2 regions of the Bacillus sp. ABA4_010 genome follow, and region 1 is predicted to be linked to the other one. Evidence: a T-box and tRNA genes for the amino acid it is inferred to sense, from the RefSeq annotation. Region 1 holds a T-box; the other holds one or more tRNA genes.
What was found. A T-box is a leader RNA that pairs with one kind of tRNA and senses whether it is charged. The one in region 1 lies ahead of pheS (phenylalanine--tRNA ligase subunit alpha), so its partner is inferred to be a tRNA-Phe.
Positions count from the first base shown of each region.

Region 2: it has a tRNA-Phe gene. The T-box ahead of pheS (phenylalanine--tRNA ligase subunit alpha) is inferred to sense a tRNA for this amino acid. The anticodon was not compared.

Region 1 covers NZ_JBSWUN010000003.1:168,484-180,059, reverse strand. The annotation lists gene polX (DNA polymerase/3'-5' exonuclease PolX) at 1-226, opposite strand, end outside; gene ACXAEO_RS02100 (CvpA family protein) at 409-951, opposite strand; gene zapA (cell division protein ZapA) at 957-1,217, opposite strand; gene rnhC (ribonuclease HIII) at 1,456-2,385, shown strand; gene pheT (phenylalanine--tRNA ligase subunit beta) at 2,425-4,839, opposite strand; gene pheS (phenylalanine--tRNA ligase subunit alpha) at 4,857-5,891, opposite strand; T-box leader at 5,951-6,185, opposite strand; gene ACXAEO_RS02075 (TrmH family RNA methyltransferase) at 6,287-7,045, opposite strand; gene sspI (small acid-soluble spore protein SspI) at 7,178-7,384, shown strand; gene ACXAEO_RS02065 (M42 family metallopeptidase) at 7,433-8,518, opposite strand; gene ACXAEO_RS02060 (dUTP diphosphatase) at 8,589-9,077, opposite strand; gene ACXAEO_RS02055 (sigma-w pathway protein ysdB) at 9,242-9,622, shown strand; gene ACXAEO_RS02050 (DUF1294 domain-containing protein) at 9,659-9,919, opposite strand; gene rplT (50S ribosomal protein L20) at 9,988-10,344, opposite strand; gene rpmI (50S ribosomal protein L35) at 10,383-10,583, opposite strand; gene infC (translation initiation factor IF-3) at 10,602-11,156, opposite strand; ribosomal protein L20 leader region at 11,176-11,304, opposite strand; gene thrS (threonine--tRNA ligase) at 11,434-11,576, opposite strand, start outside.
Region 2 covers NZ_JBSWUN010000004.1:46,110-57,685, forward strand. The annotation lists gene ACXAEO_RS19910 (molybdopterin-dependent oxidoreductase) at 1-563, shown strand, start outside; gene ychF (redox-regulated ATPase YchF) at 821-1,921, shown strand; gene rpsF (30S ribosomal protein S6) at 2,098-2,388, shown strand; gene ssb (single-stranded DNA-binding protein) at 2,436-2,936, shown strand; gene rpsR (30S ribosomal protein S18) at 2,999-3,238, shown strand; gene ACXAEO_RS19935 (YybS family protein) at 3,491-4,429, shown strand; gene ACXAEO_RS19940 (DHH family phosphoesterase) at 4,463-6,436, shown strand; gene rplI (50S ribosomal protein L9) at 6,433-6,879, shown strand; gene dnaB (replicative DNA helicase) at 6,910-8,277, shown strand; gene ACXAEO_RS19955 (adenylosuccinate synthase) at 8,646-9,932, shown strand; tRNA gene ACXAEO_RS19960 (tRNA-Lys) at 10,183-10,255, shown strand; tRNA gene ACXAEO_RS19965 (tRNA-Glu) at 10,282-10,353, shown strand; tRNA gene ACXAEO_RS19970 (tRNA-Asp) at 10,388-10,463, shown strand; tRNA gene ACXAEO_RS19975 (tRNA-Phe) at 10,492-10,564, shown strand; gene yycF (response regulator YycF) at 10,985-11,576, shown strand, end outside.

The DNA.
Region 1 (11,576 bases):
GTACAGATGACTGTCCTGTTTGTATGAATTCATCAATTACCGCTGCTGTACCCTTCCCAATGCCAGATAATTGAGTAAAGTCTTCAATATCTGCTAAACTTCTTTCATCGTTTTCCAAAGCTGCTGCCGCCTTGCGAAAAGCAGAAATTTTAAATGGGTTATCCCCTTTTAATTCCATATATACTGCAATCGTTTCTAACAATTGAATGATTTGTTTTTTATTCATTTTTACACCGCCTGTAGGATAGATCATGATCACACATCATATAATTTATCATGTGCGTATAGATTAGTTCCATTATGAAGAATGACAAGATATTTTGTGATAATAAAATGAACCGCCTCCGAAACCCTTAGCTGTGCTGGATCTCATCGGACGGTTCACTTAGCGGGTCTTCCCGTTTCATTTTAAAGGGTTGTGTAATGTCTCCATAAATCCTGAATAGCAGAAGACAAAATAGGCGTATCGTTTACAATGAACATCGCCATGAAGGATTGCTGAATCGGTTCTTGAATTTCGTTCACAGGTACAATAGCACCGATGTAGAGAAGGACGAAGGACACAAGATAAACTTCCGCAAACCCTAAAATGCCGCCGCCCCATTTATTGAGCTGCTTTAATACCGGAAGCTGCGCCAATGAATGGAGCATCGAACCGACCATTCCGAGCAGCAGCTTTGTTCCAAAAAACAATACAGCAAACCCGATCATTCGGTAAAATGCCTCTTCTATATAAGTTTGTTCAAACAACAAAGACGTGATTCCTTGCATTTGCGTTTCAGGAAAGGAAATAAGGAGCTTAATTCTAGGCGCAAGCTGATCGTTAAAGGTATAGGCTACGAGGAAGGCAGCAGCGAAGCTAATCAAATGGACAAGCTGACGAATAAACCCGCGCTTAATTCCAGCTAGGAACCCTAACAAAAGCAAACCGATCAAAATAATATTAAGCATTGATTTCATTCCTTTGGATCGTGAAATTGTCTCTCTATTTTTTCATAATCATCTTTTAGTTTAAGAAAATCGTGTACGACGTTCACCGCTGTTAACACAGCCAGTTTATTTATATCTAAATGTGGATTTTTTGCACTGATTTCACGCATTTTATCGTCGACAATAGACGCCACAAGTCGAATGTGACTGGTGCTTTCGGTTCCGACGATAGTATACTGTTGTCCGAAAATATCGACTGTCGTACGTGTTTTAGGTTGTTCTGACACAAAAAGTCCTCCGTTCCACCAAATCCTAATCCTTATCATACCATGAAGCCGCGCTCTATGGAAAGCCATGTACTGTTAAATAACGGCATATGAGATTCACCTACAGTTACAAAGAGCCACAAGGTTGCAGCGAAGGCCTGAACGTCTTATTTTCCACATGGTATAATAGGAAAGTTGAAACGTGGGGCAACCCATCAAAAGAGCAGAAAAATTGAGTTAAATGAAAAGGAGCTCATCAATGTCAAATACCGTTTTGAAAATGGATGCAAAGCAATTAGAAAACATGAAACAGCATTATGCAGCAAAGCTTGTGGAAAAAGTTCCACAAGGAGGACTTTTTGTCGCTAAAACAGGGACTTGTACCATTACAGCGTATCGTTCGGGAAAGGTTCTTTTCCAAGGTCAAAGTGCTGAAATAGAAGCGACTAAATGGGGAAGCGCTCCAGTTTCAGTCTCTTCTGCTTCTTCTACACGTAAATCTTCTAGTACACTTCCACCTAACATTGCCAAACAATCTTTCATCGGCTCCGATGAAGTCGGGACAGGCGATTTCTTCGGTCCGATTACAGTAGTAGCGGCCTATGTCGATAAAGAGCAAATCCCGCTTCTCCAAGAACTAGGTGTCAAAGATTCAAAAAGTTTAACCGATGAAAAAATTGTCGCCATTGCGAAACAGCTGATTACCTTCCTTCCATACAGTCTCCTTATTCTGCATAACGACAAATACAATGAATGGCAGCAAAAAGGCATGTCGCAAGGAAAGATGAAGGCGCTTCTTCATAATAAAGCAATCGCAAATGTGTTAAAAAAAATGGCTCCTGTTAAGCCTGAAGGTATTCTCATCGATCAGTTTGCGGAGCGTTCCGTTTACTATAAGCACATCGCTTCCCAACAAGAAATCGTGAAAGAGAACGTGCACTTCAGCACAAAAGGCGAAAGTGTTCATATCGCCGTAGCTGCTGCTTCGATGATTGCCCGTTACGCGTTTTTAAGGGAAATGGAAAAATTGAGTGAAAAAGCGGGCTTCCTTTTACCGAAAGGAGCAGGAGCTCAAGTAGATATCGCTGCCGCCCGTTTGATTAAACAACATGGTAAACAAGCGCTCCCTTCGTTCACTAAATTTCATTTTGCCAACACGCAAAAAGCGATGAACATTGCGAAAAAGTAAAAGCCATGAGCCGGTCGGCTCATGGCTTTTACTTTTTTATTAAGAACGCAATGATGCGTTGAATGCTTCTTCTACTGCTTTTAATACGCGGTCATGTGCTTTCGTCACTTCTTCATCTGTTAATGTACGCTCTGGGTCAAGGTAACGAAGAGAGAAGGCAACAGACTTTTTGCCTGGTTCCATTTTTTCCCCTTCATATAAATCAAATACCGTCACGTCTTTCAACAGCTTGCCACCCGCCTCTGTAATGACACGCTCGATATCGCCAGCTGAAACGTTTTGCTCCACTACAAGCGCAATATCGCGAGAAATCGATGGGAAGCGCGGAATAATTTCATATTGAACTTCTTGAACATCTGCTGTTAACAGCGTTTGTAAATCCAATTCATATACATATGTTTCACGCAAATCAAGCTCTTTTTGTACCGCTGGATGAAGCTGACCAACAAATCCGATGCTTGTGCCATTCATAAATACTTCAGCCGTACGGCCAGGGTGCATGCCCTCTTTGCTTGCAAGCTTGTATTCGATAGACGACGTTGCCCCTACTAAATCAAATAGCCCTTCTAAAATACCTTTAACCACATAGAAGTCCACAGCTTTCTTTTCTCCTTGCCAGCTGTGTGTATGCCATAATCCAGTAATAGCTCCAGCAAGGCGTTCTTTTTCTTGCGGTAACTCTCCTTGTTCGTTTGCTAAGAATACGGAACCAATTTCATATAACGCAACCGAATCCATTTGGCGAGCATTATTATGTTTAACCGCTTCTAACAGATGTGGAATAAGGCTCAAGCGAAGCGTGCTGCGCTCCTCACTCATTGGCATTGCTAAACGGATAGCTTGACTTTGTTCAAGCGCAAATTGAGCTGCCTTTTCTTCACTCGTCAATGAGTACGTAATGGCTTGTAAAAGACCCGCACCTTCTAAGAAGCGGCGAACTTTACGGCGTTTTTCTTGGTAAGGACTTAAGCGCCCAGGCGTTGCTTCTGAAATTGGCAACGTTGTTGGGATGTGGTCATAGCCGTACATACGTGCCACTTCTTCCACTAAATCTTCCTCAATCGTAATGTCGCCTCGTCTTGTTGGAACAGTGACAACAAAGCTTTCTTTCTCTTCTTTCACTTCAAATTGAAGGCGCTCAAAAATATCCTTCACTTGTTCAGCTGTTAACGCTGTACCAAGTACACTATTAATGCGCTGTAAGGAAATAGAGATTACTGCTGGTTCAATTGTCAGCGTATCTGCTTCAACCGTTCCGTCCACTACTTCACCACCAGCATATAAACTCATTAGTTCCGCTGCGCGATCTGCCGCTAAACGTGTGCGGTTTGGATCAATGCCTTTTTCGAAGCGTGCGCTCGCCTCACTTCGTAAGCCATGGTCTTTTGACGCCGTACGAACAGTTTGTCCTTTAAAATATGCCGACTCGATTAATACCGTTGTCGTATCATTTTGAACTTCAGAATTCGCTCCACCCATCACGCCGGCTAAAGCAATAGGCTCTGTTCCATTTGTGATGACAAGGTGCTCAGCTGTTAAAGTCCGTTCTGCCTCATCAAGTGTCACGATGTTCTCACCGTTTTGTGCACGTCTTACTAAAATTTCTTTTGAGCCAATACGGTCATAGTCAAATGCATGAAGGGGCTGGCCATATTCTAATAAAATGTAGTTTGTAATATCCACCACGTTATTGTGCGGGCGAATGCCTGCTGCCATTAAGCGTGTTTGCATCCAAAGCGGAGAGGGCGCAATTTTGACGTTCTTCACAATACGTGCCACGTATAATGGGTTGTCTTCTTTCGCCTCCACCTTAATGGCAATATAATCAGACGCTTTTTCATCGTTTGTTTCTAGGGCGATTTCCGGATACTTAACTTCACGTCCTAAAATAGCGGCTACTTCATGCGCAACTCCTAACATGCTTAATGCATCAGAACGGTTTGGTGTTAAGCCTAGTTCCAATACTTTATCTGTTAAATTCAACAGTTCAAGCGCATTCGCTCCTGGCTCCACATCATTCGGGAAAACGAAAATGCCTTCTTGATATTCTTTTGCCACAAGCTTTCCTTCGACTCCAAGCTCTTGAAGTGAGCAAATCATGCCGTTCGATTCTTCTCCGCGAAGTTTTGCTTTTTTAATTTTGAAATTGCCCGGTAAAACAGCCCCAACTGTCGCTACCGCTACTTTTTGGCCTTGAGCGACATTTGATGCGCCACAAATGATTTGAACAGGCTCATCTTCCCCGATGTCCACTAAGCACTTATTTAATTTATCTGCATTCGGATGTTGCTCACGCTCAACGACATGACCAATGACAACACCGCTAATGCCTTCGCCTACGTCTTCTACGCCTTCCACTTCAATTCCGCTTCTTGTAATCTTTTCAGCTAATTCTTCTGCTGAAATTCCTGTTAAATCCACATACTCCTGTAACCAACGATATGATACAAACATGTGCAAACCCTCCCTTTTTACGCTCGTTTAAATTGTTGTAAGAAACGTACATCATTTGTATAGAAATGACGAATGTCATCGACACCGTACTTTAACATGGCAATACGCTCTGGTCCCATACCGAAAGCGAATCCTTGATATTTCTTCGAATCATAACCGGCCATTTCAAGTACGTTCGGATGAACCATTCCAGCACCTAAAATTTCAATCCAGCCCGTTTTTTTACATACATTACAGCCTTTTCCGCCACACTTATGACAAGATACGTCTACCTCAACAGACGGCTCTGTGAATGGGAAAAAGCTTGGACGAAGACGAATTTCACGCTCTTCACCGAACATTTTTTTCGCAAATACTTCAAGCGTTCCTTTTAAATCGCTCATGCGAATGTTTTCATCGATAACTAGCCCTTCAATTTGTGTAAATTGATGAGAATGGGTCGCGTCATCATTGTCGCGGCGATATACTTTACCAGGGCAAATAATTTTAATCGGACCTTTGCCCTCATTTTTCTCCATCGTACGTGCCTGTACCGGAGAGGTATGCGTACGAAGCAAAATTTCCTCTGTAATATAGAAAGAATCTTGCATATCACGTGCCGGATGACCTTTTGGCAAGTTGAGCGCTTCAAAATTGTAATAATCTTTCTCGACTTCAGGACCTTCCGCAATGGAATAACCCATTCCTAAAAATAAATCTTCAATTTCCTCCACAACTGCTGTTAACGGGTGATGGTTCCCTACTTTAACAGGACGTCCCGGAAGCGTCACATCAATCGTTTCGGATGCAAGCTTTCGTTCTACTTCGGCTTGTTCCAACACCGTTTGTTTTGCTTCAAGATTCGATGCGATCGCTTCGCGCACGTCATTGACAAGTGCTCCCATTACAGGTCGTTCTTCAGCTGATAGTTTCCCCATGCCACGCAATACTTCTGTAATAGGCCCCTTCTTTCCAAGGTAAGCAACACGTACATCATTTAACTCTTTTAAATCATGAGCCGCTTCAATTTTAGCAATCGCTTCTTGTTGCAGCTCTTGTAAACGTTCTTTCATGCGAAAAATCCTCCTTTTTATCTTGCATCTTTTCATGGAAATAAAAAAACCCCTTCCCAAAAAGGGACGAGGTTTGATCGCGGTACCACCCTTATTTACGACAATATCAATATCTGTCGTACAACTTCAGCCACATAACGGTTTAAAACCGGAACACCTTTACATCACGCGGATGGTCCAAGTGTCAGCTCAGGAGGTGAATTCACGTATGTCTACCATAAAAATGCTTTCAGTCACGGCATTTTCTCCCTTAATGGCGCGCGTTACGCTACTCTTCTCCATCTACGCTTTTACATATGTAATTCCATTGATGTTCCATTCTCCATCAGTCAAGGATTTTGTCCTTCCTGAATCGAAGTTTCCTTTATTATATGGAAAATAAAACGATGTTGCAACTACATCCCGCGTAAATAGTACAATAAAATTCCGGCAGCAACGGCCACATTTAGCGACTCACTCTTACCGTAAATCGGGATGTATAAATTTTCATCTGCTTGTTCTAATAACGACGGATTGACGCCACTTCCTTCATTTCCGACTAAAAGGGCGAAAGCTCCCTTTGGCTGTACGTCCATATAAGGTTTTGCATCGTTTAAAGATGTGCCATACACCGAAACGCCGCGCTGCTTTAAAGCGGGAATAACCTCCTGCAAATCTCCTTTTACAACAGGCAAATGGAAAATCGCGCCTTGCGTAGAGCGAATAACTTTACTATTGTATAAATCAACACTGCCGTTGCCTAAAACCACTAAATCTACTCCAGCCGCATCTGCCGTTCGAAGCATCGTACCAAGGTTTCCTGGATCTTGAACAGCATCAATTAATAAAATGTTGCTTACATTCTCTCGTATGTCACTCGTTTGCTGCTGATAACAAACCGCTGCCACGCCTTGCGGGGTTTCGGTATCGGTAATGGCCTTCATAATCTCTTTGCCAACGACCGTAATAGAAATATTATCAACATTCCAAGAAGAAGGCATACTTACTTCTTCTGATACGATAAGCTCTTTCACCGTTTGCTTCGTCCGAAGCGCTTCTTCTACTAAATGATAACCTTCCACTAAAAATAGCCCGCTATTGTCTCGTTCCTTTTTTGTATGGAGTTTTTTCCATGTTTTCACTTGTGGATTTTTTACCGAATCAATTCGTTTCACCGTTCTGTCTCCTTCTTCTATTGTAAGTCCATTTTATACTGCCACCATTATATCTCAATTCTTCGTACATAGAAAATGCTCATAAGACTCACAATAACAATGTACTTTCACACTAAATTCGAGGTGATGAAAATGAATTTAAATTTACGAAATGCCATTATATCAAATGTTTCAGGGAATTCACAGCAGCAGTTGGAATCAACCATTATGGATGCCATCCAAAGCGGCGAAGACAAAATGCTGCCAGGCTTAGGTGTTTTATTCGAAGTAATCTGGAAAAATTCCAACGAACAAGACAAAAACGAGATGCTGTCAACTCTCGAAAAAGGGTTACAATAAGAAAAGACGGTTGGGTACCCAACCGTCTTTTCTTATGATATAAACCAATTAATTAAAGGTAATATTCTTGACCGTCTCTGCATCTAGACGTTTAATGACTTCTACAATAAGCTTGACGGCATTTTCATAATCATCGCGGTGTAACATCGCCGCATGTGAATGAATGTAGCGCGTCGCAATTGTAATAGATAAAGCAGGGACACCGTTTGCTGAAACGTGAATCGCACCTGAGTCCGTTCCTCCACCTGCCATCGAATCAAACTGATATGGGATATTCAATTCATCCGCTGTATCTGTCACAAGATCGCGCAAGCCTTTATGGGAGACCATTGATGCATCATATAAAATGATTTGTGGTCCTTTCCCCATTTTGCCCATTGCTTCTTTCTCTGACACCCCTGGCGTATCACCAGCAATGCCCACATCTACACCAAACGCAATGTCCGGCTGAATGAAGTTCGCTGACGTTTTCGCCCCGCGCAGTCCAACTTCTTCTTGAACCGTTCCAACACCGTACACGACGTTCGGGTGCGCTGTATCTTTCAGTTGCTTTAGCACGTCAATAGCAATGGCGCAACCAATGCGGTTATCCCACGCTTTAGCAAGTAGCATTTTTTCATTGTTTAACACTGTAAATTCAAAATATGGGACCACTTGATCTCCTGGTTTGACGCCCCATTCCATCGCTTCCTCTTTGCTGGATGCACCAATGTCGATAAACATATCTTTAATTTCAACCGGCTTTTTGCGAGCTTCCGGTGATAAAATATGAGGCGGCTTTGAACCGATAACCCCTGTTACATCCCCTTTTCTCGTTACAATCGTCACACGCTGGGCGAGCATCACTTGCGACCACCAGCCTCCTACCGTTTGAAAACGAAGAAACCCTTTATCATCGATTTGCGTAATCATAAAACCAACTTCATCCAAATGGCCCGCAACCATTATTTTGGGTCCATTTTCTTTTCCAGTTTTCTTGGCAATTAAGCTGCCTAACCCATCTGTTGTTACCTCATCTGCATAAGGCTCAATGTACTTTTTCATCACATCGCGCGGTTCACGCTCATTTCCAGGAATGCCTTTTGCATCCGTTAACTCTTTCAGCATCGTTAATGTTTCATCCAATTTAGCCATGCTGTTAGTCAGCCTCCTTCAATATGTATCATAATTCATTAGTATACAGAACATTTGCTCAAAACACGAATTAGTACCCTTGCTCCTGGCGCTGAAAATTCACTTCATTTTTCGCTTTATATGCGCGCTTTACATCCTCTGAGGAAAAACCGAGCATTTCGCCTAATATTAAGTATTGCGAAAACAACTGAATGTATGTATCTTGTGCCATATTTCTACGGAACTGTGAGAGATTTTCATAGACATTTAAAAATTGAGCGGTTAACTCCTCTTCTCTTTTTGCTTGCGGGACCGATACATCTGCCGGAATGCCAAGTTCTAAACCGAGTGAAAGTAAAAAGTGAACCCCATCTACATACTCTTCTAAAATAGTTTCTGCATCTGCTGACGGTTTCACGCTCCAAAACTTGAAGCAGCGCGTTTCATTCGCAAGCTCTCCTACCTCCACCATAAAAGCGAGAATTTTTCTTTCGATTAGAGATTCGCCTTTTAATCCATGCTTCTCTTCGATATGGGTATCTAACTGTCGCTGCATATCAAATAACTGTTCAAAATTCATTCTTTATTCTCCTTTCTACTTATATTCTGCTTCATAAGCATAGCAAACACCTATGCAAACATCATATTTGTTCCTCAATAAATTATAACAAAGTGAAAAGAAGATGAAACCTTTTCCCGATTGACACGTAAAGTAATGGAATAGAGTATAAGGAGGGACTTGGAATGATTGTCGTTCTATTACGTTTACTCATTATTGCCGCTTTTTTCTACCTTATTTTAAAGGCGGTGCGCTATTTTACAGATCCGATGCGCAAATTGGAACATGCACATGAGAAAAAAGAATTTCACCTCCTTGATGAGAAAGGAAATGTCCGCAAAAACTTTTTGCTCACATATAAAGGAGTCTTATTTGAAGGAGAAAAATATTTAGGAACGACTAATGACTCCTTTGAAGTTATCTCCATCATCGTTTCCATTCGCGATACTGAAAAGCTAGAAGGTCTTTCACGCCTTGACTTCTCTCGAATTGAGCAAGAAATTCAATTTTTATATCCGTACGCCAAAATTGAATGGAAAAGCCCGATTAAAGAATTTCTTCAATAAAAAGAGCCAAGCCGTAGAAATTAATGGCTTGGCTTTTTAAATAAATCGAAACAAAAAAACAGCATGAATCACCGCTAACAAAGGAAGACCTGCTTTAAACTGTTTATGCTTTGTTTTATGGTAAAACACATACATCCCTAAAGCCGCACCTGCTGCTCCGCCAACAATAGACCAAAACCAGATTGTTGCCTCTTTAATTCGCCACTTGCGCTCTCTTGCTCTTTGTTTATCCACTGCCATTAAAGTCATCGCCGCAATATTTACACATACATAATACATCAACAAAAGTTCATTCATTCTTTCGACTCCTTTTCGTCATTGTCACTAAAATAATAAAAAGCCTCCTTAAAAAGGAGGCTTTCGAATTATTTCAAGTTGCTTTTTGCAACTGTTGCTAATTCAGCGAATGCTTTTTCATCGCTAACAGCAAGCTCAGCTAACATTTTACGGTTAACTTCGATACCAGCTACTTTTAAACCGTGCATTAAACGGCTGTAAGAAAGACCGTTCATACGAGCAGCAGCGTTGATACGAGTGATCCATAATTTACGGAAGTCGCGCTTTTTCTGGCGACGGTCACGGTAAGCATACATTAAAGATTTCATTACTTGCTGGTTAGCAACTTTGTATAATGTATGTTTAGAACCGAAATAACCTTTTGCTAATTTTAAAACTTTTTTACGACGTTTGCGTGTTACTGTACCGCCTTTTACACGTGGCATAGTTGTTTCCCTCCTGTATTGTCTATCCTAAACCGAAATTATTTCATGTTAATTAATAAGAAACGGATGCGTTTGTAATCGCCTGTGCTTACTACAGCACCTTTGCGAAGTTTACGCTTTTGCTTTGTAGACTTGTTAGCAAATAAATGGCTTGTGTAAGCATGAGAACGTTTAAGCTTACCAGATCCAGTTTTCTTGAAACGCTTTGCAGCGCCGCGGTGAGTTTTCATTTTTGGCATTGAGTGTTCCTCCTCATTTTATTGCTTTTCATTTTTAGGTGCTAAAACTAAGAACATGCTGCGTCCGTCCATCTTAGGAGCAGCCTCTATTGATCCTACATCCGCACAAGCTTCTGAGAAACGATCTAATACACGTTGACCGATTTCCTTATGCGTAATTGCACGACCCTTAAAGCGAATGCTCGCTTTTACTTTATCGCCTTTTTCAAGGAACTTGCGTGCATTGCGAAGTTTCGTATCAAAGTCATGTTGATCAATTGTCGGACTTAAACGAACTTCTTTTAAGCTGATGATCTTCTGGTTTTTGCGAGCTTCCTTTTCCTTCTTCTGTTGCTCAAATCGGAATTTACCATAATCCATAATACGGCATACTGGCGGTTTCGCATTTGGAGCAACCATAACAAGATCTTGGTTCACTCGCGCAGCAATTTCTAATGCTTCCTGCTTCGTTTTAATTCCTAATTGTTCCCCGTTTTGGTCGATTAAACGAACTTCGCGGGCACGGATGCCCTCGTTCACCATCATATCCTTGCTAATAAGTAGCCACCTCCAAGGTTTTATGGTCGAATACATCGTTTGAGCAGATGTCTGCCCCACAAAAAAAGTGTGAGCACATACTGCACCCACACTTTACCTTTACACATACGTAAATAGTTAAATTCATACCTGCCAACTGCTTGAGCGTCGACCAGGTGAGAAGCGGGTGCTTCTGCTTTTACACAAACAAGTATTCAATTACCTTTACAATTGTAACATGTCCATCAGACTATGTCAACGTTGTAGGCTACTTTTATCACAACAAAAATTATTCTATCAAAGTTACTTTATAAATGCAATCATTTTTTTCTGTTTATCGTGCTACTTCTTGTTTTAACGCTGCAACGAATTGTTCGAAGTCAATCGTCTCTGATTTTTGCTCACCATATTTGCGGACATTAACAGCATTTTCTTCCACTTCTTTATCGCCGACAACAAGCATGTACGGTGTTTTTT
Region 2 (11,576 bases), on a different contig from region 1:
GTTACACCTTGGAGCGTTTAAAAAAGGAAAAGCATTTGTTGCTGCCGGTCGCAGACGTGCCGTGGCAAGAGCGGGTTTTTGAAACACCGACAGGAAAATACGAATTCACATCACTTACGGCCGTACAAAAAGGGTTAGATGGGAAACTAAAAAAATTATTTCCCAAGGAATCGTCTATTAGTAATCCGCAATTAGCGGAAAGCCACCCATACACCTTGTTATCCATTCACCCGATGAGGTCGAACCATTCTCAGCATTATCCGTTTATTTCAAATATGCAAGTAGTTAAAATTGAAGTATCCAAGGATATAGCGGAGGAGAAAAATCTTCTTGAAGATGATCGTGTTCGTGTGTTTAACGGACGAGGAGAATTAGAGGGAGTCGTGAAAATTATGAAACAGGCCCACCCTAAAACGATTAATATCGACGAAGGGCAATGGGGACGGTTCGGAGGAAGTGTCAATTTACTAACACCGAACGGGGAATCCGATAACCGGCTTGGCAGTGTCCTCTATGATTGTTTAGTAGATATCGAAAAAGTGAGTGTAAATCAGGAAGCGTGAAAACGGGTTCCTAGCATAGGGAATGGAAGAGGCTATTTATTGCCTGGAAAAAGTGATGCCATGAACGAGTGAACACCTAAGGTTGCAACTTGTTTTTTTACATTCGACTCACTATAATTGTGAAAGACTAATTTGTTTTCGGTTCAAGAAAAACCGGTTAGGATAAAGCCTTTAGAAATTTAGAATTACTTAGTTGTATTTATATTAATCAAGTGGCAAATTGACTTGATTATTCGAAAAAGAGGAGTGGAAGAAAGATGGCATTAACAGCAGGTATTGTCGGCCTTCCGAATGTTGGGAAGTCTACATTATTTAATGCAATTACACAAGCGGGTGCAGAATCCGCAAACTACCCGTTCTGTACCATTGACCCTAACGTTGGAATTGTAGAAGTTCCAGACCATCGTTTGCAAAGATTGACAGAGCTAGTCAAACCGAAAAAAACAGTACCGACGGCGTTTGAATTTACAGATATTGCCGGCATTGTTAAAGGAGCAAGTAAAGGGGAAGGGTTAGGGAATAAATTTTTATCCCATATTCGTCAAGTGGATGCTATTTGTCATGTTGTTCGCTGTTTTGCTGATGACAATATTACACACGTAGCAGGAAAAGTAGACCCAATCTCTGATATTGAAACGATTAATTTAGAGCTTATTTTAGCGGACATGGAAAGCGTAGATAAGCGTTTGGATCGTGTAGCAAAATTAGCTAAACAAAAAGATAAAGAAGCAGTTTATGAGCATGAAATCCTTGTAAAGTTGAAAGAAGCTTTTGAACAAGAGAAGCCTGCGCGTGCAGTGGAGTTTACAGACGAGCAGATGCGTATCGTAAAAGGCCTTCATTTGTTAACGATTAAACCGGTTTTATATGTAGCAAACGTAGGAGAAGATGAGGTAGCAGATGCTTCTGAAAATCCGTACGTTCAGCAAGTAAGAGAATTTGCAGCAGGTGAAAATGCGGAAGTAATCGTTATTTGTGCAAAAATTGAGTCTGAAATTGCAGAGCTAGAAGGCGAAGAAAAAGACATGTTCCTTCAAGAGCTTGGAATTGAAGAGTCTGGATTGGATCAACTTATTCGAGCAGCTTACCACCTATTAGGTTTAGCGACGTACTTTACAGCTGGAGAACAAGAGGTGCGTGCTTGGACATTTAGAAAAGGAATGAAAGCTCCTCAATGTGCCGGTGTTATTCATACTGATTTTGAGCGCGGCTTCATTCGAGCGGAAACAGTTGCTTATGAAGATTTATTAGAAGCAGGCACGATGGGAGCAGCGCGTGAAGCTGGAAAAGTTCGTCTTGAAGGAAAAGAGTACATCGTGCAAGATGGCGACGTCATGCATTTTAGATTCAACGTGTAAGAACGAGGTGAGCTTCCGAAAGGATGCTGTTGAATGGAATCGATGAATGAAAAGTGAATTTATTGAGTTCATGTTGATTGTTAAAAAATGATGTGCTATAATCTACTATTGTGAGTAATAATTTTATTGCTCCTTGCCCTTTTTAAGGGCCGTTAGACCAAAAGGAGGTGACAGTGATGAGAAAGTACGAAGTTATGTATATCATCCGTCCAAACATTGAAGATGAAGCGAAAAAAGCTTTAGTTGAGCGTTTCAACGGCATTTTAACTGAAAATGGTGCTGAAATCGAAAACGTAAAAGAGTGGGGCAAACGCCGCTTAGCTTACGAAATCAACGACTTCCGTGACGGTTACTACATGATCGTTAATGCAAAAGCTGAAACAGCAGCAGTTCAAGAATTTGATCGTCTTGCTAAAATCAGCGAAGACATTATCCGTCATATCGTAATTAAAGAAGAAGAAAAATAATCGTTTATTTTAAATAAATTTTTTGAAATCCTGAAGGAGTGGTTCTGATGATGAATCGCGTAATTCTCGTGGGACGTCTAACGAAAGATCCAGAATTGCGTTACACCCCAAACGGAGTAGCGGTTGCAACTTTCACGTTAGCAGTCAATCGTGCATTTACCAACCAGCAAGGCGAACGTGAAGCAGATTTCATTAACTGCGTTGTATGGCGTCGTCCTGCTGAAAATGTCGCTAACTTTTTGAAAAAAGGAAGTTTGGCTGGAGTTGACGGTCGTATCCAGACTCGAAACTATGAAGGTCAAGACGGCAAACGTGTATATGTAACAGAAGTGATGGCAGAAAGTGTGCAATTTTTAGAACCGAAAGGAAGCAGCGGCGGTGGCTTCGGTGGCCAAGGCGGCTTTGCAGGTGGTTCTGGACAAGGCTCTCCATTCGGTCAAGATCAGAACCGTAATTCTCAACAATCCGGATACACAAGAGTAGATGATGATCCATTCGCAAACAGCGGAGAAACGATCGATATCTCAGATGATGATTTGCCGTTCTAAGTTCAGTTAGAGGAAATCAGCTTGTGTGAACGTAACGCATAACAAGGAAGGAGGACAATTCAATGGCAGGAGGACGTAAAGGCGGACGCAACAGACGCCGTAAAGTTTGCTTCTTTACAGCAAACGGAATCACTCATATCGATTACAAAGAAGTGGATATGCTTAAAAAGTTCATCTCTGAGCGTGGTAAAATCTTACCTCGTCGTGTAACTGGTACAAGCGCTAAATACCAACGCAAATTAACAATTGCGATCAAACGCGCTCGTCAAATGGCATTACTTCCATATGTATCAGGCGAATAATAAATAAGATGAAAAGAGACAGTAAGAACACATTCTTACTGTCTTTTTTTCGTAAAATGAGTATGAGTTAAACAGAATCTAAAAGCTATACATAGTTCATAATGAGTCGCACAGCCTCTTTCTAATGAGAGAGATGGTATATAAACAAAGGTTCCATTTTCGGATGAGAGAGAAAGTGACTCCTAACGTTTGCGTACCGCACGCCAAATCGATAAAATAGGGAAGAGTTCAATAGAAGTTTGAGGTGGAATTGTGAAAAATACACGTTACTTAACGGAAGGAGCCGTTTTACTAGCTTTATTTACGGCCATGCTGTTTATTTCCCTGTACATACCATTACTAGGCGGCCTTTTTTCGTTATTGCTAGGGATCCCTTTTGTAATATTTACAGCTCGCCACGGTTGGAAAAATGTAGTGCCATTCTTTATTGGTTCGCTCATTTTAACAGGTTTGTTTGGAACTGTTTTTTTAGTTCCTTTAACGCTTGCCTTTGGCTTGAGTGGAACGCTCATTGGAGAATTATATAAAAGAGAAAAAAGCCGCTACTCCATCTTAATGGGTGGAACGGTCATGTTTAGTGTGAGTTTAGTCTTGTTATTTGTCATGACGAGTGTTTTTGCTAATATAAATATGCTAACGGAACTTGAGACAGCTTTTGAGGAATCGATGCAAACAACGGAAGAAATGCTTGGTTCACTCGGACAAGAGACAAGTGAGCAGCAAATGGAACTGCTGGAGCAATCGTTTGAAACTCTTCGATATTTACTGCCCTCCTTTTTTGTTATCTTAGGTTTTATTTTAGCCTTTTTAACACAGTGGGCGTCCGTTCCAATTCTAAAAAAGATGGGTTACTCTATTGAAAAGTTTCCGCCACTCAGAAGTTTTAAACTTCCTAAAAGTTTGCTTTGGTATTATTTGATTGTATTGGTGTTATCCTTTTTAGAAATGGAAAAAGGATCTTTCCTTTATATTAGCGTGCTTAATGTGGCTCAAATTTTACAATTACTGATGGTTGTGCAAGGGTATGCTTTCCTTTTTTACTACTTTCATCAAAAATCAGTGGGAAAATGGGTTCCTGTCATGATTGTTGTCTTGACTGTAATCGTTCCTTTTTTCCTTCAATTTATTCGAATCTTAGGTATAATTGATTTAGGATTTGATTTGCGTAAACAAAAAAACAAGCAGTCATGAAATTAGGAAATTAAAGATTGGGAGCTGAAATGGATGCCTGTCTTTGATAAAAAGAACATCATTCGTTTTCCCTTTTACTTGCTATATAGCCTTGCTTTAATCTTATTCGGTTTTGTCATGTATAAGCATTGGCTGATAGGAGCAATTGGGTTTTTATGCTTATTGTCGGTACTAGTGATTTTTATTAAAATGGAACGAATGTTGTTCAATGAATTTGAATCGTATGTGTCCATGCTTTCTCACCGCTTAAAAAAAGTAGGGGAAGAGGCATTAATGGAAATGCCCATTGGAATTATGCTTTTTAATGATGATTACCAAGTGGAGTGGACAAATCCGTTTCTTGCTTCATGCTTTAATGAAGATACATTAGTAGGAAGATCTTTGTATGATGTAGCAGAAAGCATTGTGCCTTTGATTAAACAAGAGGTGGAAACAGAAACCGTTACGTTGAATGAACGAAAATTTAAAGTCGTCATCAAACGAGATGAACGACTGCTTTATTTCTTTGATGTCACTGAACAAGCAGAAATTGAAAAATTGTATGAAGCGGAACGAACTGTTTTAGGTATCATCTTTTTAGACAATTATGATGAAGTGACACAAGCAATGGACGACCAGGTAAAAAGCAATTTGAATAGTCAAGTGACATCCCTTATTAATCAGTGGGCGCATGAAACAGACATTTTTATTAAACGAACTTCCTCTGATCGTTTTCTAATTGTCATGAACGAACAAATTTTGATGAACTTGGAAAAGAACAAATTCTCTATCTTAGATGATGTAAGGGAAAAAACAGCGAAGCAAAATGCACCGTTAACGTTAAGCGTAGGAATTGGAGTAGGGGCATCGGTTTTGCCGGAATTAGGAGCGCTTGCCCAATCAAGCCTTGATTTAGCTCTAGGCAGGGGAGGCGATCAGGTCGCCATTAAGCAGCCAAATGGGAAAGTGAAATTCTACGGGGGCAAGACGAATCCGATGGAAAAACGAACCCGTGTACGTGCCCGTGTCATCTCTCACGCGTTAAAAGAATTAGTGACGGAAAGCGAAAAAGTCATTATAATGGGTCACAAATACCCTGATATGGATGCAGTTGGCTCCGCTATCGGCATTTTAAAGGTCGCACAAGTGAACCAAAAAGAAGGTTTCATTGTTCTTGATCCAAATCAAATTGATTCAGGCGTTCAAAGACTTTTAGAAGAAATTAAGAAGCAACCAGATCTTTGGTCACGCTTCATTACACCTGAAGAAGCGTTAAACATTGCCACGGAGGATACGTTACTTGTCATTGTAGACACTCATAAGCCATCTTTAGTAATTGAAGAAAGGCTATTAAATAAAATGGAACACGTAGTAGTGATCGACCATCATCGACGCGGTGAGGAGTTTATTGAAGACCCACTGCTCGTCTATATGGAGCCGTATGCGTCGTCAACAGCCGAGTTAGTGACAGAGCTGTTGGAATATCAGCCAAAGCGTTTTAAAATTAACATATTAGAATCTACTGCTTTACTTGCCGGTATTATTGTGGATACGAAAAGTTTCACGCTCCGGACAGGCTCGCGAACTTTTGATGCAGCGTCGTTTTTAAGATCTAACGGTGCTGACACGGTACTTGTGCAGAAGTTTTTAAAAGAAGACATGGATCAATATGTAAAACGAGCAAAGCTCATTAAAAATGCAGAAATTTATAAGGCTGGGATTGCCATTTCAAAAGGCACAGAGGACGAAAACTTCGATCAAGTACTGATCGCCCAAGCAGCTGATACACTGCTTTCTATTAATGGTGTCGTCGCATCTTTTGTCATTTCCCGAAGAAAAGATCAACTAGTTGGCATTAGTGCCAGGTCACTTGGTGGAATTAATGTGCAAGTGATTATGGAAGGCTTACAAGGTGGAGGACATTTGACCAATGCGGCTACCCAACTTCAAAATATTACGCTAAGTGAAGCAGAAGAAAAATTGAAACAAGTCATTGATGAGTATTTAGAAGGAGGAAAAAAAGAATGAAAGTCATTTTTCTACAAGATGTAAAAGGAAGAGGAAAAAAAGGTGAAGTCAAAAATGTAGCTGATGGATACGCTCAAAACTTTTTGATTAAGCAAGGACTGGCCGTTGAGGCAACAAATGCCAGTTTGAAAGCATTAGAAGGACAGAAGAATAAGGAAAAGAAAGAAGCGGCAGAAGAGCTGCAAAGCTCTAAAGAATTAAAAGAAGTATTAGAGAAATTAACGGTTGAATTAAAAGCAAAATCAGGAGAAGGCGGACGTTTATTCGGTTCCATTACAAGTAAACAAATTGCTGAAGCATTACAAAAGAACCACAACATTAAAGTGGATAAGCGCAAAATGGAAATGGATGATGCGATTCGTGCCCTTGGGTATACGAATGTGACGGTGAAGCTTCACCCTGAAGTAACAGCTACATTAAAAGTACATGTATCAGAACAATAAATTTGTTGAAAAGAGGGGCGATTAAATAATATGAGTGATCTTTTTGCCGACCGTCTCCCGCCTCAAAATATTGAGGCAGAGCAAGCGGTTTTAGGAGCTGTATTTTTAGAGCCTTCCTCTTTAACATTGGCTTCGGAATTATTGATTCCAGAAGATTTTTATCGTGCTGCTCACCAAAAGATTTTTAACTGTATGTTGAATCTTTCGGACAGAGGGGAGCCCATTGATTTAGTCACGGTTACAGCGGATTTAGCTGACCAAAAGATTTTAGAAGAAATCGGTGGAGTTTCTTATTTAAGTGATTTGGCAAATTCGGTTCCAACCGCAGCCAACATCGAATATTATGCCAAAATAGTAGAAGAAAAATCGATTTTACGGCGATTGATTCGAACGGCCACTCACATTGCCTCTGAAGGATATGCGCGGGAAGAGGATGTAGAAGGGCTTTTAAATGAAGCAGAAAAAAATATTTTAGAGGTATCACAACGAAAAAATACAGGGGCTTTCCAAAATATCAAAGATGTTCTCGTTCAAACCTATGATAATATTGAACTTCTTCATACTCGGAAGGGAGATATTACGGGGATTCCGACTGGATTCGCTGAGCTCGATCGAATGACGGCAGGATTTCAGCGCAATGATTTAATCATTGTCGCAGCACGCCCGTCTGTTGGTAAGACTGCTTTTGCCTTGAATATTGCGCAAAATGTTGCGACTAAGACAGATGAAAATGTCGCGATTTTCAGTTTGGAGATGGGGGCCGATCAGCTTGTCATGAGGATGCTTTGTGCAGAGGGAAATATTAATGCACAAAACTTACGAACAGGTTCCTTGACGTCGGAAGACTGGGGAAAATTAACGATGGCCATGGGGTCTCTATCCAATGCGGGTATTTTTATTGACGATACGCCAGGAATTCGAGTAAGTGAAATTCGGGCTAAATGTCGGCGCTTAAAGCAGGAAAACGGACTTGGCATGATTTTAATTGACTATCTTCAATTGATTCAAGGAAGCGGAAGAGGTGGCGGTGAAAACCGTCAGCAGGAAGTATCGGAAATTTCTCGCTCCTTAAAAGCATTAGCTCGTGAGCTCAAAGTACCGGTTATTGCGCTGTCACAGCTTTCCCGTGGTGTAGAGCAAAGACAAGATAAGCGTCCGATGATGTCGGATATTCGTGAATCGGGGAGTATTGAGCAGGATGCGGATATTGTAGCCTTCTTGTATCGTGATGACTACTACGACCGAGAAAGTGAAAATAAAAACATCATTGAAATCATCATCGCCAAACAGCGTAATGGACCTGTTGGCACTGTTCAATTAGCGTTTGTCAAAGAGTATAATAAATTCGTGAACCTTGAGCGCCGCTTCGATGATTCTGGCATTCCACCAGGCGCTTAAATCAAAAGAGACAGAGGGATTGTTCCTTCTGTCTCTTCTTTTTGAGCTGTTTTTGACCGGTATATAAATATACTATTTCATCACTCAACATTTTTTTCATCAATGCACCACTAATTTATATTTTTCAATTAATCATTCGGCAAAGCTTCATTCGATGGAGAAGCATTACAATTTTTGATTAAAACAACTTGATTTTTTCCCTTTTAATCATGTTAAATTTTCTAGATGGATTTATATAACGAACATATAGATAGATATATAGATTAATTGTTCGGATTTTAATTGACTTTACTACGTTGAATTGATACACTTATTAACGTTAAATGAAGTTAAGAAAAGTCGTGTTGATTAAGCGGAGGTGCTGGAATATGTCATCTGTTGTTGTTGTGGGAACACAATGGGGAGATGAAGGAAAAGGGAAGATTACCGATTTCCTTTCAGAAAATGCAGAAGTGATTGCACGCTATCAAGGTGGTAACAATGCAGGTCATACAATTAAATTCAATGGTGAAACATATAAATTACATTTAATTCCATCTGGTATTTTTTATAAGGATAAGATTTGTGTAATTGGAAATGGAATGGTTGTTGATCCAAAAGCACTTGTGAAAGAATTGAAGGGCTTACATGAGCGTGGAGTGACAACAGATAACTTACGTATCAGTAATCGTGCCCATGTTATCTTGCCTTACCATTTAAAGTTGGATGAAGTGGAAGAAGCACGAAAAGGCGATAATAAAATTGGGACAACGAAAAAAGGGATTGGCCCTGCTTATATGGATAAAGCGGCACGTATCGGAATTCGCATGGCGGATTTATTAGATCGTGAAACGTTTGAAGAGAAATTAATACGTAACCTAGAAGAAAAAAATCGCCTATTTGAGAAAATGTACGAAGTTGAAGGGTTCAAAGTAGAAGATATTTTGGATGAGTACTATGAGTACGGTCAACAAATTGCGCAATATGTTTGTGATACATCTGTTGTGTTAAATGATGCATTAGATTCAGACAAGCGTGTTCTATTTGAAGGTGCACAAGGGGTTATGCTTGATATTGATCAAGGTACATACCCATTCGTTACGTCTTCTAACCCAGTAGCTGGCGGTGTTACAATTGGAACAGGTGTCGGCCCGAATAAAATTAAACATGTAGTCGGTGTTTCGAAAGCTTATACATCTCGTGTAGGAGACGGCCCATTCCCGACTGAATTACATGATGAAATCGGACATCAAATTCGTGAAGTTGGACGCGAATATGGTACAACAACAGGAAGACCTCGCCGTGTTGGCTGGTTTGACAGTGTAGTGGTCCGCCATGCGCGTCGTGTAAGTGGATTGACAGATTTATGTTTGAATTCTATTGATGTATTAACAGGCATTGAAACTTTAAAAATTTGTGTTGCTTACCGTTACAATGGCGAAATCATTGATGAGTATCCAGCAAGCCTTAAAATTTTATCAAAATGTGAGCCTGTGTATGAAGAACTACCTGGTTGGACAGAAGATATTACAAGCGTAAAAACATTGGATGAACTTCCAGAGAATGCACGTCGTTATGTGGAGCGTGTATCAGAATTAACAGGGATTCCTCTTTGCACATTCTCTGTCGGACCAGATCGTAATCAAACGAATGTGATTCGCAGCTTATACAATTAATACATTGAGTCAGGCGTTAATCGCTTGCTTAAATGGAACCTTCAGGGGAAAGTATGCTTTTCCTTTGAAGGTTCTCTTTTGTATGAAGGTATGCTAAAATGAATCAGGTTTGCATCTCATCGCGCATCTTTCTAGTAGTCCATTTGCTGCTTCCTTTTTGGAGGAGAAGGCTTTTTAATATTTTTTTATGAAAAAGTATTGCATGTGTATTCAAATGGTGTTATTATAAAAGACGTCGCCGAGATAATATGAGCCATTAGCTCAGTCGGTAGAGCATCTGACTTTTAATCAGAGGGTCGAAGGTTCGAGTCCTTCATGGCTCACTTTTATAATTAATCATGATAACTGTGGCCCGTTGGTCAAGCGGTTAAGACACCGCCCTTTCACGGCGGTAACACGGGTTCGAATCCCGTACGGGTCATCTTTCTTAATTAAAATAAAAGTGTATAAATTTTGGTCCCGTGGTGTAGCGGTTAACATGCCTGCCTGTCACGCAGGAGATCGCGGGTTCGATTCCCGTCGGGACCGCCATTTTATCTTAAAGCGCATAATAACATATGGCTCGGTAGCTCAGTTGGTAGAGCAAAGGACTGAAAATCCTTGTGTCGGCGGTTCGATTCCGTCCCGAGCCATCCTTAAAAAGCATGATATTTTATCATGCTTTTTTTCTTTTTATTCGACTTTTATCAAAGAAGCACTTATAGTGAAAGTACTCTTGGTGTAAAATATCAAAGCGCTGTATATATGATGAAGTCGATTCGTTTTATAATCGACTATTCTTTTTAGTTTAAAAATGGATGATAGATGAACCTCTAGCAAAGCTAGAGGTTTTCCTCTATCTATCGCTGTGATGACAGAGGATTTGAAAAAATGATGATTAATACAATGGATATATATGAATAGGTCTTTTTCTCCTATTTTAAACAAGGAGAGAGCATGATATGACGTTTGTAAGAGGATTAAGTATAATAAGAAAGTGGATTTGAAAAAATGATAGATAATTACGAAGCGATTACATGATTCTTTAATTGAAGCGAAGGAGAACGATCGTTATGGATAAACGTATTTTAGTAGTAGATGATGAAAAACCAATTGCAGATATTTTAAAGTTTAATCTCCAAAAAGAAGGATATGAGGTTCATTGTGCTTATGATGGGATTGAGGCATTGGAGAAGGTAGAAGAGGTTCAGCCTGAGTTGATTTTACTTGACATTATGCTTCCTCAAAAAGATGGGATGGAAGTTTGCCGTGAAGTACGGAAAAAATATGACATGCCGATTATTATGCTAACAGCTAAAGACTCGGAAATTGATAAAGTACTTGGTCTGGAGCTTGGGGCAGACGATTATGTAACGAAACCTTTTAGTACGAGAGAGCTGCTAGCACGTGTGAAAGCGAACTTAAGACGTCATCAACAAACACCGGTGGCAGAAGAAGAAAGTGAAACGAATGAGATTCATATTAGTTCACTAGTGATCCATCCTGATGCGTACATTGTTTCTAAGCGGGGAGAAACGATTGAACTGACTCATCGTGAGTTTGAGCTGCTTCATTATTTAGCTAAGCACATTGGACAAGTGATGACACGTGAGCATCTTTTGCAAACAGTTTGGGGCTATGACTACTTTGGGGATGTGCGCACAG